DNA from 3 places in the Streptomyces sp. NPDC060366 genome. Region 2 is predicted to be linked to each of the others. Evidence: riboswitches for the same ligand, from Rfam matches in the RefSeq annotation. Region 2 holds a riboswitch; each other region holds the start of a gene.
The links. A riboswitch is a leader RNA that binds a small molecule or an ion and turns the genes downstream of it on or off. The one in region 2 is predicted to bind cobalamin.
Positions count from the first base shown of each region.

Region 1: linked by a shared signal. The riboswitch ahead of ACFWHU_RS05070 (cobalamin biosynthesis protein) and the one ahead of ACFWHU_RS11040 (ribonucleoside-diphosphate reductase subunit alpha) in region 2 are both predicted to bind cobalamin.
Region 3: linked by a shared signal. The riboswitch ahead of ACFWHU_RS31055 (ABC transporter substrate-binding protein) and the one ahead of ACFWHU_RS11040 (ribonucleoside-diphosphate reductase subunit alpha) in region 2 are both predicted to bind cobalamin.

Region 1 is NZ_JBHXDC010000002.1:51,659-55,709, reverse strand. It holds gene ACFWHU_RS05075 (cobyric acid synthase) at 1-1,204, opposite strand, end outside; gene ACFWHU_RS05070 (cobalamin biosynthesis protein) at 1,201-2,187, opposite strand; cobalamin riboswitch at 2,307-2,454, opposite strand; gene ACFWHU_RS05065 (hypothetical protein) at 2,590-2,832, opposite strand; gene ACFWHU_RS05060 (inorganic phosphate transporter) at 2,855-4,051, opposite strand, start outside.
Region 2 is NZ_JBHXDC010000003.1:468,095-472,145, forward strand. It holds gene ACFWHU_RS11040 (ribonucleoside-diphosphate reductase subunit alpha) at 1-1,716, opposite strand, end outside; cobalamin riboswitch at 1,865-1,997, opposite strand; gene ACFWHU_RS11045 (GNAT family N-acetyltransferase) at 2,075-2,599, opposite strand; gene ACFWHU_RS11050 (YbdD/YjiX family protein) at 2,698-2,904, opposite strand; gene ACFWHU_RS11055 (carbon starvation CstA family protein) at 2,901-4,051, opposite strand, start outside.
Region 3 is NZ_JBHXDC010000017.1:130,799-134,849, forward strand. It holds gene ACFWHU_RS31045 (amino acid permease) at 1-1,068, shown strand, start outside; gene ACFWHU_RS31050 (Mov34/MPN/PAD-1 family protein) at 1,183-1,596, shown strand; cobalamin riboswitch at 1,581-1,730, shown strand; gene ACFWHU_RS31055 (ABC transporter substrate-binding protein) at 1,771-2,757, shown strand; gene ACFWHU_RS31060 (FecCD family ABC transporter permease) at 2,777-3,829, shown strand; gene ACFWHU_RS31065 (ABC transporter ATP-binding protein) at 3,826-4,051, shown strand, end outside.

The sequences.
Region 1 (4,051 bases), on a different contig from region 2:
CGCCGACGGGCCGCGCCAGGGTCTTCTCGCGGGCGAACTCGACGCGTACGGGCAGCAGTCCCAGTCCGGCGACGGCGCCCGCGCGGGACTCGACGTCGTCCTCGATGTGCTCGCCGAGGAGTTGGTAGCCGCCGCAGATCCCGAGGACCGGGCGACCCTCGGCGGCGCGCCGCAGCAGCGCGTCGGCGAGACCGCGCTCGCGCAGCCAGGCCAGCGCGCGGACCGTGCCGCGTGTGCCGGGGACGATCACCAGGTCCGCGTCGGCGATCTCGTCGGGGCGGTCCACGAACCGCACCACGACGCCCGGTTCGGCCGCCAGCGCGTCCACGTCGGTGAAGTTGGACATCAGCGGCACCGCGCAGACGGCGACCCGCAGGACCTCTTCTCCGTACGGAGGTGCCACCACCGACTCGCGTACGGCGCCGCGCAGCGAGACCCGCAGGCCGTCCTCCTCGTCGATGCCCAGACCGTGCCGGAAGGGCAGCACACCGTACGTGGCGCGGCCGGTCAGCCCGCGCAGCATCTCCAGACCCGGCTCCAGCAACGACACGTCGCCGCGGAACTTGTTGACGAGATAACCGGCGATCAGCGCCTGGTCCTCGGGGCTCAGCAGCGCCGTCGTACCGAAGAACGACGCGAAGACGCCGCCCCTGTCGATGTCGCCGACCACGACGACCGGCAGCCGGGCCGCCCGCGCGACACCCATGTTGACGATGTCGGTACGCCGCAGATTGATCTCGGCCGGACTGCCGGCGCCTTCGCAGATCACCGCGTCGTACGTGCTCCGCAGCTCCTCCAGGCACTCCACGACGGTGCCGAGCAGCGTCTCCTGGCGGCCGGGGCCCGCGCCGTCGCCGTGGTAGCCGCGGGCGCTCAGTTCACCCACCGGCCGCCCCATCAGCACCACTTGACTGCTGCGGTCGCTGCCGGGTTTGAGCAGGACGGGATTCATCAGCGCCGTCGGCTCGACGCGCGCGGCCTGCGCCTGCATCGCCTGCGCCCGGCCGATCTCGGCGCCCTCGCGCGTCACGAACGAATTCAGCGACATGTTCTGCCCCTTGAAGGGCGCCACCTTCACGCCCCGGCGTACGAGCCAGCGGCAGATGCCCGCCGTGACGACGCTCTTTCCGGCGTCGGAGGTGGTGCCCGCGACGAGCAGCCCGCCGCCGCGCCTTCGCCCTCCGCCCATCGACCCCTCGCTCATCGGGCCCTCCTCTTCAGGAGGTTGCCGGCCAGCAGCCGCCCGGCCACGCAGACGCCGAGCGCGAGCGCGCCGACGCGGCGCGACAGCCGGACCGCCCGCTCGATGTCGGCCACCTCGACCGGCCGTCCCCCGCCGCCCAGGACCGGCCGGTGCTCGACCCGTCCGCCGTACGCGAGGGTGCCGCCGAGCCGCACGCCCAGCGCGCCCGCGAACGCCGCTTCCACGGGGCCCGCGTTGGGGCTCGGATGGCGGCCCGCGTCGCGCCGCACCACGCCGAGCGCCCGCGCGGGCGCGCCGCCCGCCACCGCCGCCAGCGCGGCCGTCAGCCGGGCTCCCGGCCAGCCGGCCACGTCGTCCAGCCGCGCCGAGGCCCAGCCGAAGCGCAGATGGCGCGGCGAACGGTGCCCGACCATCGCGTCCAGCGTGTTGACGGCGCGGAACGCGACCAGCCCCGGCACCCCGCCGAACGCGCCCCAGACCAGGGCTCCCACGACGGCGTCCGAGGTGTTCTCGGCGACGGACTCCACGACGGCGCGGGCGATCTGTTGCTCGTCCAGGCTCTGCGGGTCCCGCCCGCACAGCCGCGGCAGCCACTCCCGCGCGACCTCCACGTCACCGGCCGCCAGCGCCCCGCCCACGGCGCGCGCCTCGCGCCCCAGCGACGTACCGCCCACCACGGTCCAGGTGACGGCGGCGGTCAGGACGACGGACGCGGCCGTACGGTCCCGCAGTCCGCGCGAGACGAGAGCGGCCACCCCGGCCGCACCCCCGGCGCACACGACGGCGTGCAGCGCGCCCCAGCCCCGGTGGTCATGCCACAGCAGACGCTCGACGGCGCCCGCGACCCGCCCGAAACCCGCGACCGGATGGCCGCGCCGGGGGTCGCCGAGGAGCCGGTCGGCGAGCAGACCGGCGGCGGCGCCGTACGCGAAAACGCTTCCCGGGGCCGGTACTTCACGGCCCGCCGAATACTCGGCACGCATCGCTCAGCCCGCCGATACGCCTCGGGAGGTTCTCGGGGGTCTCGTACTCACAGCACTGGACGCGACAGCTGAACCGCAGCCGGGCATGGCGACATGTCCTCACTCAGGGTCCGCGCCCTGGTTCGACGTGATGCGGCGACAAGAGTTCCTGGCTCCGGGAGACATGGCTGTCTCCCGTCACAGTGGCGGGACCGCGCCGGATTCGCACCGGCTTCCTCTTCGCTGTCGCCGTATTGGCCTCGGCAGTCCACCACGCGTGCGAACCCCCGTCAACCGGGCTTTGACCTGCGGCGGGGCAGTGTGCTGAGGCCCACACGGCGCGGCTGCCCACGGGACCGGAACGCGGCTGAGGGGGGCGACCCGGTCCGGGCCACCCCCCTCAGCCGTGCTCGATCGTCCCGCTCAGGCGACGATCATGTAGATCCCGTACGACACGGCCGCCAGGCACAGACCGAAGCAGACGTACGCGCCGGTGCGGGCCAGCGCCGCGGAGCCGGAGCCGGTGGAGCCGGAGGCCGTGGCCGACGCGCCCGACGCGCCCTTCGAGAGCCCCACGATGCCCAGGGTGAACAGACCCACCAGAGCGATGGTGGCCACGAGACTGACGCCGAAGACGGAGCCGAGCGCCGCCCAGTCGATGTTCATGCTGAAAGTGTCCTTCGCTTCGTCAGACCGTCGCGGTCCGGGCCGGTTCGGCGGTGGGTTCCCCGGGGCCCGGGGCCGGGATGGTGGCGGCGATCTCCGACGCCGGGCCGCCCACGGGGGGCGGGGTGACGGCGGCGATGGCGGCGGTCACGACACCCACGGGCTCGGCGGCGGCCGGCTCGTCCGCCTCGTTGACGTTGGTGTGGTCGACCGGCTGACGGCGCGACGCCAGCCAGATGACCGCCGAGAGACCGACGAGCAGCGCGGCCGTGACCGCGACACCCCACGGACCCTGCTTGGTCAGGAACTCGGCGCCCGCGGCGACCAGACCGGCGGCCGGCAGCGTCAGCCCCCAGGCGATGAACATCCGGGTGGCGGTCGACCAGCGGACGACTCCGCCCTTGCGGCCGAGGCCGGCGCCCATCACGGCACCGGAGCAGGACTGCGTGGTGGAGAGTGAGAAGCCCAGGTGGGAGGAGGCGAGGATGACGGTCGCCGCGCTGGTCTGGGCGGCGAAGCCCTGCTGCGGCCGGAGGTCGGTGAGGCCCTTGCCCATGGTGCGGATGATGCGCCAGCCGCCGAGGTAGGTACCGAGCGCGATCGCGACACCGGCGGAGACGATGACCCACATCGGGGGGTTGGAGCCGGGGGCGAGGACGCCGCCGGTGACCAGCGCGAGGGTGATGACACCCATGGTCTTCTGCGCGTCGTTGGTGCCGTGGGCGAGGGAGACGAGGCCGGCCGACGCGATCTGTCCCGCGCGGTAGCCCTTCGCCGTGTCCTTCTCGTCCGTGTTGCGGCCGATGCGATACGTCAGCCGGGTGGCCAGCATCGCGGCCAGACCGGCCACCAGCGGCGCGGCGAGCGCCGGGAGCAGGACCTTGGTGACGACGACCCCGCCGTTGACACCGGAGGTGCCGACGGACATCAGCGTGGCGCCGATGAGTCCGCCGAACAGAGCGTGGGAGGAACTCGACGGAAGGCCGAGCAGCCAGGTGAACAGGTTCCACAGAATGGCGCCGACGAGCGCCGCGAAGATGACTTCGGTCTGGATGCCCTGTTCGTTGATGAGCCCGCCGGAGATGGTCTTGGCGACCTCGACGGACAGGAACGCGCCGACGAGGTTGAGCACGGCGGACATCGCCACCGCCGTCTTGGGTTTCAGTGCGCCGGTCGAGATGGTCGTCGCCATCGCGTTGGCGGTGTCGTGGAAACCGTT
Region 2 (4,051 bases):
GCGGGTCTTCGACCAGGCCGGCAGCGGGCCCTCGCGCTCGGCGAGGTCGCAGGACGCCTCGTACGCGGCCAGCATGATCCGCTCGGCGATACGGGTGGAGAGCGCCGCGGCCTCGGCGGAGTCGAACGGCAGCCGCTTCTTGAAGAAGACGTCCTGGAGGCCCATCACACCCAGGCCCACCGGGCGCCACTTGGCGTTGGAGCGGCCGGCCTGCTCGGTCGGGTAGAAGTTGATGTCCACGACCCGGTCGAGGAAGGTCACGGCGGTGCGGACGCTGTCGTCCAGCCGCTCCCAGTCCAGCTCGCCGCCCTCGGTGACGAACGCGCCGATGTTGACCGAGCCGAGGTTGCAGACGGCCGTCTCGCCGTCGTCCGTGACCTCCAGGATCTCGGTGCAGAGGTTCGAGGAGTGCACGACGGCGCCGGGCTCGGCGGTCTGGTTCGCCGTACGGTTCGACGCGTCCTTGAAGGTCATCCAGCCGTTGCCGGTCTGCGCGAGGGTACGCATCATGCGGCCGTACAGCTCACGCGCCGGGATGGTCCTGCGAGCCTTGCCCGCCGCCTCGGCCGCCCGGTACGCCGCGTCGAAGTCGTCGCCCCACAGGTCGACCAGCTCGGGCACGTCGGAGGGCGAGAACAGCGACCAGTCGCCGTCCGCGTCGACCCGGCGCATGAACTCGTCGGGGATCCAGTGCGCGAGGTTCAGATTGTGCGTACGGCGCGCCTCCTCGCCGGTGTTGTCGCGCAGCTCCAGGAACTCCTCGATGTCCGCGTGCCACGTCTCCAGGTAGACGCAGGCCGCGCCCTTGCGCCGGCCGCCCTGGTTGACGGCGGCGACGGAGGAGTCCAGCGTCCGCAGGAACGGGACGATGCCGTTGGAGTGCCCGTTCGTGCCGCGGATCAGTGAACCGCGGGCGCGGATACGGGAGTACGAGAGGCCGATGCCGCCCGCGTGCTTCGAGAGGCGCGCCACCTGGTGGTAGCGGTCGTAGATGGAGTCCAGCTCGTCCAGCGGGGAGTCCAGCAGATAGCAGGACGACATCTGGGGGTGGCGGGTGCCGGAGTTGAAGAGCGTGGGTGAGGAGGGAAGGTAGTCGAGCCGGCTCATCAGGCCGTACAGCGCGGCGACTTCGTCCATGGCGGCCGGGGAGTCGTCCTTGGCCAGCCCGGACGCGACGCGCAGCATGAAGTACTGCGGCGTCTCGATGACATCGCGGTTGATCGGGTGCCGGAGCAGATAGCGGCTGAAGAGGGTGCGCAGGCCGAAGTAGCCGAAGCGGTCGTCGGCGGCGGGGTCGAAGAGCGCGTCGAGGCGGGCGGCGTGGCGGGTGACGAACGCGGCCGTACGGTCGGCGATCAGACCCTGCGCGTGGCCCACGGCGACCGAGGAGGAGAAGGAGACGGCACCCTGGCCGGCGGCCTCGTCCGCGATGGTGCGGGTGAGGAGGCGGGCGGCGAGACGGGAGTACGCGGGGTCCTCGGAGATGAGCCCGGCGGCGGCCTCGGTGGCGAGTTCGCGCAACTCGGCCTCGTCCGAGGCGGCGTTGCGGCCACGGAGCGCGGCGGCGGCGACCCGGCCGGGGTCGGTGTCGGCGAGGTCGGCGGTGAGGTCGGTGAGGAGCCGCAGAAGGCTCGTACCGGGTCCGTCGGCCGGTACGGCCGTGTCCCGTCCCCGCTCTGAGATCGCTGAAGCCGGATCGGCTGGCGCGATGGTCACGTGGTGCTCTCCCTCGCTCGGCTCTGGGCCACGAGGAAGGGGGCACGGCGGCGCACGCCCGCGTACGCCGTCCCGGAAACGGGCAGCGCGCGGCGCGGCGTCCACCGGCCCAGCCTCGGGGCCCGGACGTCTCGGCACCCGGATCGGTCGAGCCGGATGCGCCGTCGGCAGGTGCTCGGACTCACGGGCGCGACAAAGCGCACCACAGCACACCGTTGCGGGACAGTTCCGGATTTCCACCGGATTCTCCTGCGGCGACAGCAGACTTGAGCATACATGTGGGGCTCGTTGGCGACGGCACCCCCCACATGTTGTGTCGTGGGTGTTCAGCCTTGCCCTGGATCGACCCCGAAACGCCTTAGATTTCCAGGCTGTAGGTGAGCAGGGACAGCCCCGGGACGGGAGACCAGTCGCGCTCCGGGGTCCGTACGAAGCCCAGGCGCTCGTAGATCCGGTGGGCGCCCAGCATTGCCTTCTGGGTGGACAGCCGCACCCGTACGCACCCCTCGGTGGCCCGTGCGCGGGCCACGCACTCCCGTACCAGCGCGTCGCCGACACCCCGCCCGCGCGCGGCGGACGCGACGGCCAGCATCCGGAACTCGGCCTCCCCGTCCCCGGCCAGATCGGCCCACGCGGACGGTCCGGAGACGTGGGCCACCCCACCGAGCACGCGCCCGTCCCCGCCGACGGCTACGAGCACCTCGGCCCCCTCGGCACGCGCCGCGACGTCCCGCAGGGTCGCCAGATAGGGGTCCCCATCCCCGAAGTCCAGCAGCCCGTCGTCCAGATAGGCGCGCGCGGTTATCTCGCCGAGCGCGTCGTACTCGGCGGGCTCGGCCGCTCTGATGGTGAAGTCGGTCGCCGGCCGTGTCGTCTGATCCATCCATGCAGTGTGCGACACGACGAGGACCGGCCGCACTGACCCCGCACGACGAAGGGCCGCCACTCCCCGCAGGGGAACGGCGGCCCTTCAGTCACCGCTCAGCAGCAGCGGAACCCTTCCCTCGGGTCCGCCTCGCGCGCGTCCATGCGGCTCCGTTCGAAGGCCCGGCGCGTCACAGGCTCCGCCGTCGGGTCACAGGCGCGGGTGTGGGCCACGTAGTGGTCGTACGCCGATTCGCCCGTCAACTCCCGTACGTACCAGCGGATCCGGCCCACCGCGTGGCGCACCTTCGCCGCGGAGGTCATGACGAGCCCGTCCCCGCACCCGCCCCGGCGGACGCCTTCGCCTCCGCCGCCGCCAGTTCCGCCTTCTCCTCCTTCGTCGGGAACATGCCCGCCGGTGCGACCAGTTCCGACTTCACGTACGGCGTCTCCGAGAGCTTCACGCTCTCCGGGTGCCGGATCGCCTTGTAGCAGACCCGTCCCGCGTCCACGATGACCACGATGATCAGGATCGCGAAGAGCGCGCAGAGCACGCCGTCCACCGTCGAGTTGGTGACGACCGTGTGCATGTCGTCCATCGTCTTCGCCGGCGGGAGCACCTCGCCGTTGTCGATGCCCGTCTGGTAGACCTCGCGCTGCTTGAAGAAGCCGACCTTCGGGTCCTCGGAGAAGATCTTCTGCCAGCTCGCGGTGAGCGTGACCGCCGCGTCCCAGGCCAGCGGAACCGCCGTCACCCAGGCCCATTTGAGCCGTCCGGACTTCACCAGCAGCGTCGTGCAGACGGCGAGCGCCACCGCCGCCAGGAGCTGGTTCGCGATGCCGAACAGCGGGAAGAGCTGGTTGATGCCGCCCAGCGGGTCGTGCACGCCGACCCAGAGGAAGTAGCCCCACGCGCCGACGACCACGGCGCTGGCGAACCAGACGCCCGGCTTCCAGCTGACCTGGCGCATCGGCTTGTACACGTTGCCGAGCATGTCCTGGAGCATGAAGCGGCCGACGCGCGTACCGGCGTCCACCGTCGTCAGGATGAACAGCGCCTCGAACATGATCGCGAAGTGGTACCAGAACGCCTTCATCCCCGCGCCGCCGATGACGGACGAGAAGATCTCCGCCATGCCGAGCGCGAAGGTCGGCGCGCCGCCGGTGCGGGACAGCAGGCTCGACTCCTCGACGTCCTTCGCCGCCTGGGCGAGTTGGTCCGGCGAGATCGTGAAGCCGAGGTTGGCGACCGCCTGGGAGGCGGATTCGACCGTGCCGCCGATGACTCCGGCGGGGGAGTTGATCGCGAAGTACAGACCCGGGTCGATGATGCACGCCGTGATCATCGCCATGATCGCGACGAACGACTCGGTGAGCATCGCGCCGTACCCGATCATCCGGATCTGGGTCTCCTTCTGCACCATCTTCGGCGTGGTGCCCGAGGAGATGAGTGAGTGGAAACCGGACAGCG
Region 3 (4,051 bases), on a different contig from region 2:
TGGTTCCCCGCGATCCCGCAGTGGGTCAGCGCCCTGGTGTTCCTCCTGGTGCTCTTCGGCGTCAACCTGATCTCCGTCAAGATCTTCGGCGAGGTCGAGTTCTGGTTCTCGATGGTCAAGGTCACCGCCATCATCGGCATGATCGTCATCGGACTCGGCGTCCTGACCCTCGGCTTCTCGGACGCCGGCGACACCGCGGCCACCGGCAACCTCTGGCAGCACGGCGGGATCTTCCCCAACGGCATCGGCTCCAGCCTGATGACGCTCCAGGGCGTCATGTTCGCCTACCTCGCCGTCGAACTCGTCGGCGTCACGGCGGGCGAGTCCGAGAACCCGGAGAAGACGCTCCCCAAGGCGATCAACACGCTGCCCTGGCGCATCATCGTCTTCTACGTCGGCGCGCTCACCGTCATCCTCGCCGTCGTGAAGTGGACCGAATTCAGCGAGGGCGAGAGCCCGTTCGTGCACGCGTTCGCCAAGATCGGCATTCCGCTCGGCGCCGGAATCGTCAACTTCGTCGTGCTGACGGCGGCCCTGTCGTCCTGCAACTCCGGCATGTACTCCACCGGCCGGATGCTGCGCGACCTCTCCGCCAACAAGGAGGCGCCGAAGGCCCTGGGCAAGCTCAACCGCCGCCGGACACCGGCCACCGGCATCGCGGCGTCCGTCGCGCTGATGGGCATCGGCGTCGTCCTCAACTACATCGTTCCCGAGAAGGCGTTCCTGTACGTCACCTCGGTCGCCACCGCCGCCGGTATCTGGACCTGGATGATGATCCTCATCAGCCATATCAAGTACCGCTCCGCCGTGGTCGCGGGCCGGCTGCCGGCGTCCTCGTTCCCGGCGCCGGGCGGTTCGGCCCTGAGCTGGGTGGCGCTGGTCTTCCTGTCCTTCGTGACCTGTCTGATCGCGTACGACTCCGACGCCCGGGTCTCGCTGTACGTCGGCGCGCTCTGGGCGGTGTTCCTGGTCGCGGGCTGGGCGCTGCTCAAGAGCCGTAACCCGGAACTCGCGACGCGCACCCCCGAGGGCCCGAACGAGCCGGAGTTCGCGAAGGCCTCCGACTGACGCCGTCCGGCAGCCGCCCGGCACCCCCCATCGGCCGCCGGGCGTCCCAGCACCCGTCTCACCAGGTGGCCTTCGTGTCTCACACGCGGAGGCCACCTGTTTATCCTTCACCTCATGCTGACCATCACCCAGGCGCTGTACGACCAGATCGTCGCCCACGCGCGGGCGGACCACCCCGACGAGGCGTGCGGCGTGATCGCGGGCCCCGAGGACAGCGACCGGCCCGAGCGCTTCATCCCCATGCTCAACGCGGCCCGCTCGCCCACGTTCTACGAGTTCGACGCGGACGACCACAAGAAGCTCGACAACGAGCTGCGCGAGCGCAACGAGGACCTGGTGGTCATCTACCACTCGCACACCGCGACCGAGGCGTACCCCTCCCGACGGGACATCGACCTCGCGATGGAGCCGTTCGCCCACTACGTCCTGGTCTCCACGGCCGACACCGACGACATGGGCCCCTTCCAGTTCCGCTCGTACCGCATCGTCGACGGCGAGGTCACGGAAGAGGACATCGAGGTCGTCTGACAAGATGACGCCGTCCAGGGCGGCAGGACCCAGGAAGCCGGTGTGAATCCGGCACGGTCCCGCCACTGTGACCAGGCCCTCCGCGCGAGCGGGGGCCCGGAAGCCAGGAACTGACCTGTCGCCCTTCTCCCACCATGCCAGGGGACGCGGAAATCCCCCGGAGGAGGCCCAGTCATGCCCTCGCGACGCCACGCCCTCATACCGGCGCTCCTGCTCCCGCTGCTGCTCCCGCTCGCCGCCTGCGGCGCCGCCCCGGACCCCGCCCGGGACGCCGGAGCACCGGCCGACGGATTCCCGTACACCGTCACCAACTGCGGTGTGAAGACCACCTTCGAGGCACCCCCGAAGCGCGTGGTCACGATGAACCAGCACGTCACCGAGATCATGATCGAGCTCGGTCTCACCGAATCCCTCATCGGCACCGCCTGGCTGGACGACGCGGTCCTCCCCGCGTACAAGAAGGCGTACGACAGCGTCCCGGTCATCGCGAAGGAGTACCCCTCCAAGGAGAAACTGCTCGCCGCGAACCCCGACTTCGTCTACGGCGGGTACGCCAGCGCCTTCGCCGCCAAGGACGGCCGCACCCGCGACGACCTCAAGGGCGCCGGCATCGACACCCGGCTCAACCTGGAGAACTGCACCGAGGGCCGGACCTCCATGGACGACGTGTTCCGCGAGGTCCAGGAGGTCGGCCGCACCTTCGGCGTCGCCGACCGGGCCGAGAAGTGGACCGCCGGGGCACGCACCACCCTCGCCACCACCGCCGCCGGGCTCGAAGACGTCGAGCCCGTCCCGGTCTTCGTCTACGACAGCGGCGACAAGACCGCGTTCACCGCCGGCGGCAAGGGCATCGGCAACGAGCTGATCCGGCGGGCCGGCGGGCGCAACGTCTTCGCCGACCTCGACAAGTCCTTCGGCGACGCCACCTGGGAGCAGGTCGTGGCCCGCGAGCCCGAGACGATCGTGATCTACGACTACGGCGCCACCACCGTCGCGCAGAAGAAGAGGCGCCTGCTGGAGGACCCCGTACTGAAGGACGTCCCGGCGATCAGGAACAAGAGCTTCGCCGTCCTGCCGCTCTCCGACGCCGTACTGGGCGTACGCGCCCCCGCCGCCGTCCAACGCCTCGCGACCCAACTCCACCCCGAGGCGGGCCTCTAGGGTCCAGGGCCTTCCCGCCATGACCTGTCGGACCCCGCCCGGCCACCGCCGGCTGCGGCACGCCCTCGTGCTCGCCTCGCTCGCCGCGGCCCTCGCCTGCGCCGTCGTCGCCTCGCTCGCGCTCGGCTCCGTCCGTATCCCGCCCGGCGAGGTCCTCACGATCCTCACCGGCGGCGCGGAGCCCAGCCCCTTCCGCACGATCGTCCTGGACGTGCGGCTGCCGCGCGTGCTGCTCGGCGCCGTCGTCGGCGCCGGGCTGGCCGTCGTCGGAACCGTCCTCCAGGCCCTCGTACGCAACCGGCTGGCCGACCCGTTCCTCCTCGGAATCTCCTCGGGGGCGTCCGCCGGCGCCGTACTCGTACTGGTCCTCGGCGTCGGCAGCGGCATCGGCGCCGGGATCACCACCACCGTCGCCATGCCGGCCGCCGCCTTCGCGGGCTCGCTCACCGCGATGACCCTCGTCTACGCGCTGGCCCGGCGCGGCGGCACGATGACCGGCGGGCGGCTCGTACTGGCCGGGGTGAGCGTCTCGTACATCCTGTCCGCCCTCACCACGCTCGTCCTGGTGGTCTCGGCCCGGCCCGAGCACTTCCAGGAAGCGCTGTTCTGGTCACTCGGCGGCCTCGGCAGCGCCCGCTGGGGCACGCTCGCCGCCCCGGCCGTCGTCCTCGTCGCCGGTACCGCCGTCCTCATGGCGCTCGCCAGACCGCTCGACCTGCTGCTGGTGGGGGAGGAGGGCGCGACCGTACTCGGGCTGGACATCGCGCGCTTCCGCGCCGCCGTGTTCGTCCTCGCCTCGCTGGTCACCGGCGTCATGGTCGCCGCGAGCGGCGCCATCGGCTTCGTCGGGCTGCTCGTGCCGCACGCCGCGCGCATGGCGGTCGGGGCCGCGCACCGGCCGCTGCTGCCCGTCGCCGCGCTCGGCGGGGCGGTCGTACTCGTCGTCGCGGACCTCGCCGCCCGTACCGTCGCCGCGCCGCAGGACATCCCCGTGGGCGTCCTCACCGCGCTCACCGGCGGCCCGTTCTTCCTGTGGCTGATGCGCCGCCGCCCCGAAGGAGCCCCGGTATGAGTGACCGTACGGCCGCCCGGCTCCAGGTCGAAGGGCTCTCCTACGGAGTCGGCGACGGACGGCACCTCGTCGACGCCGTCGACCTCACCGCCGCCCCCGGCGAGACCGTCGGACTCGTCGGCCCCAACGGCAGCGGCAAGACCACCCTGCTGCGCTGTGTGTACGGGGCGCTGCGCCCCACCCACGGCCGGGCGCTGCTGGACGGCGACGACCTGCACACCA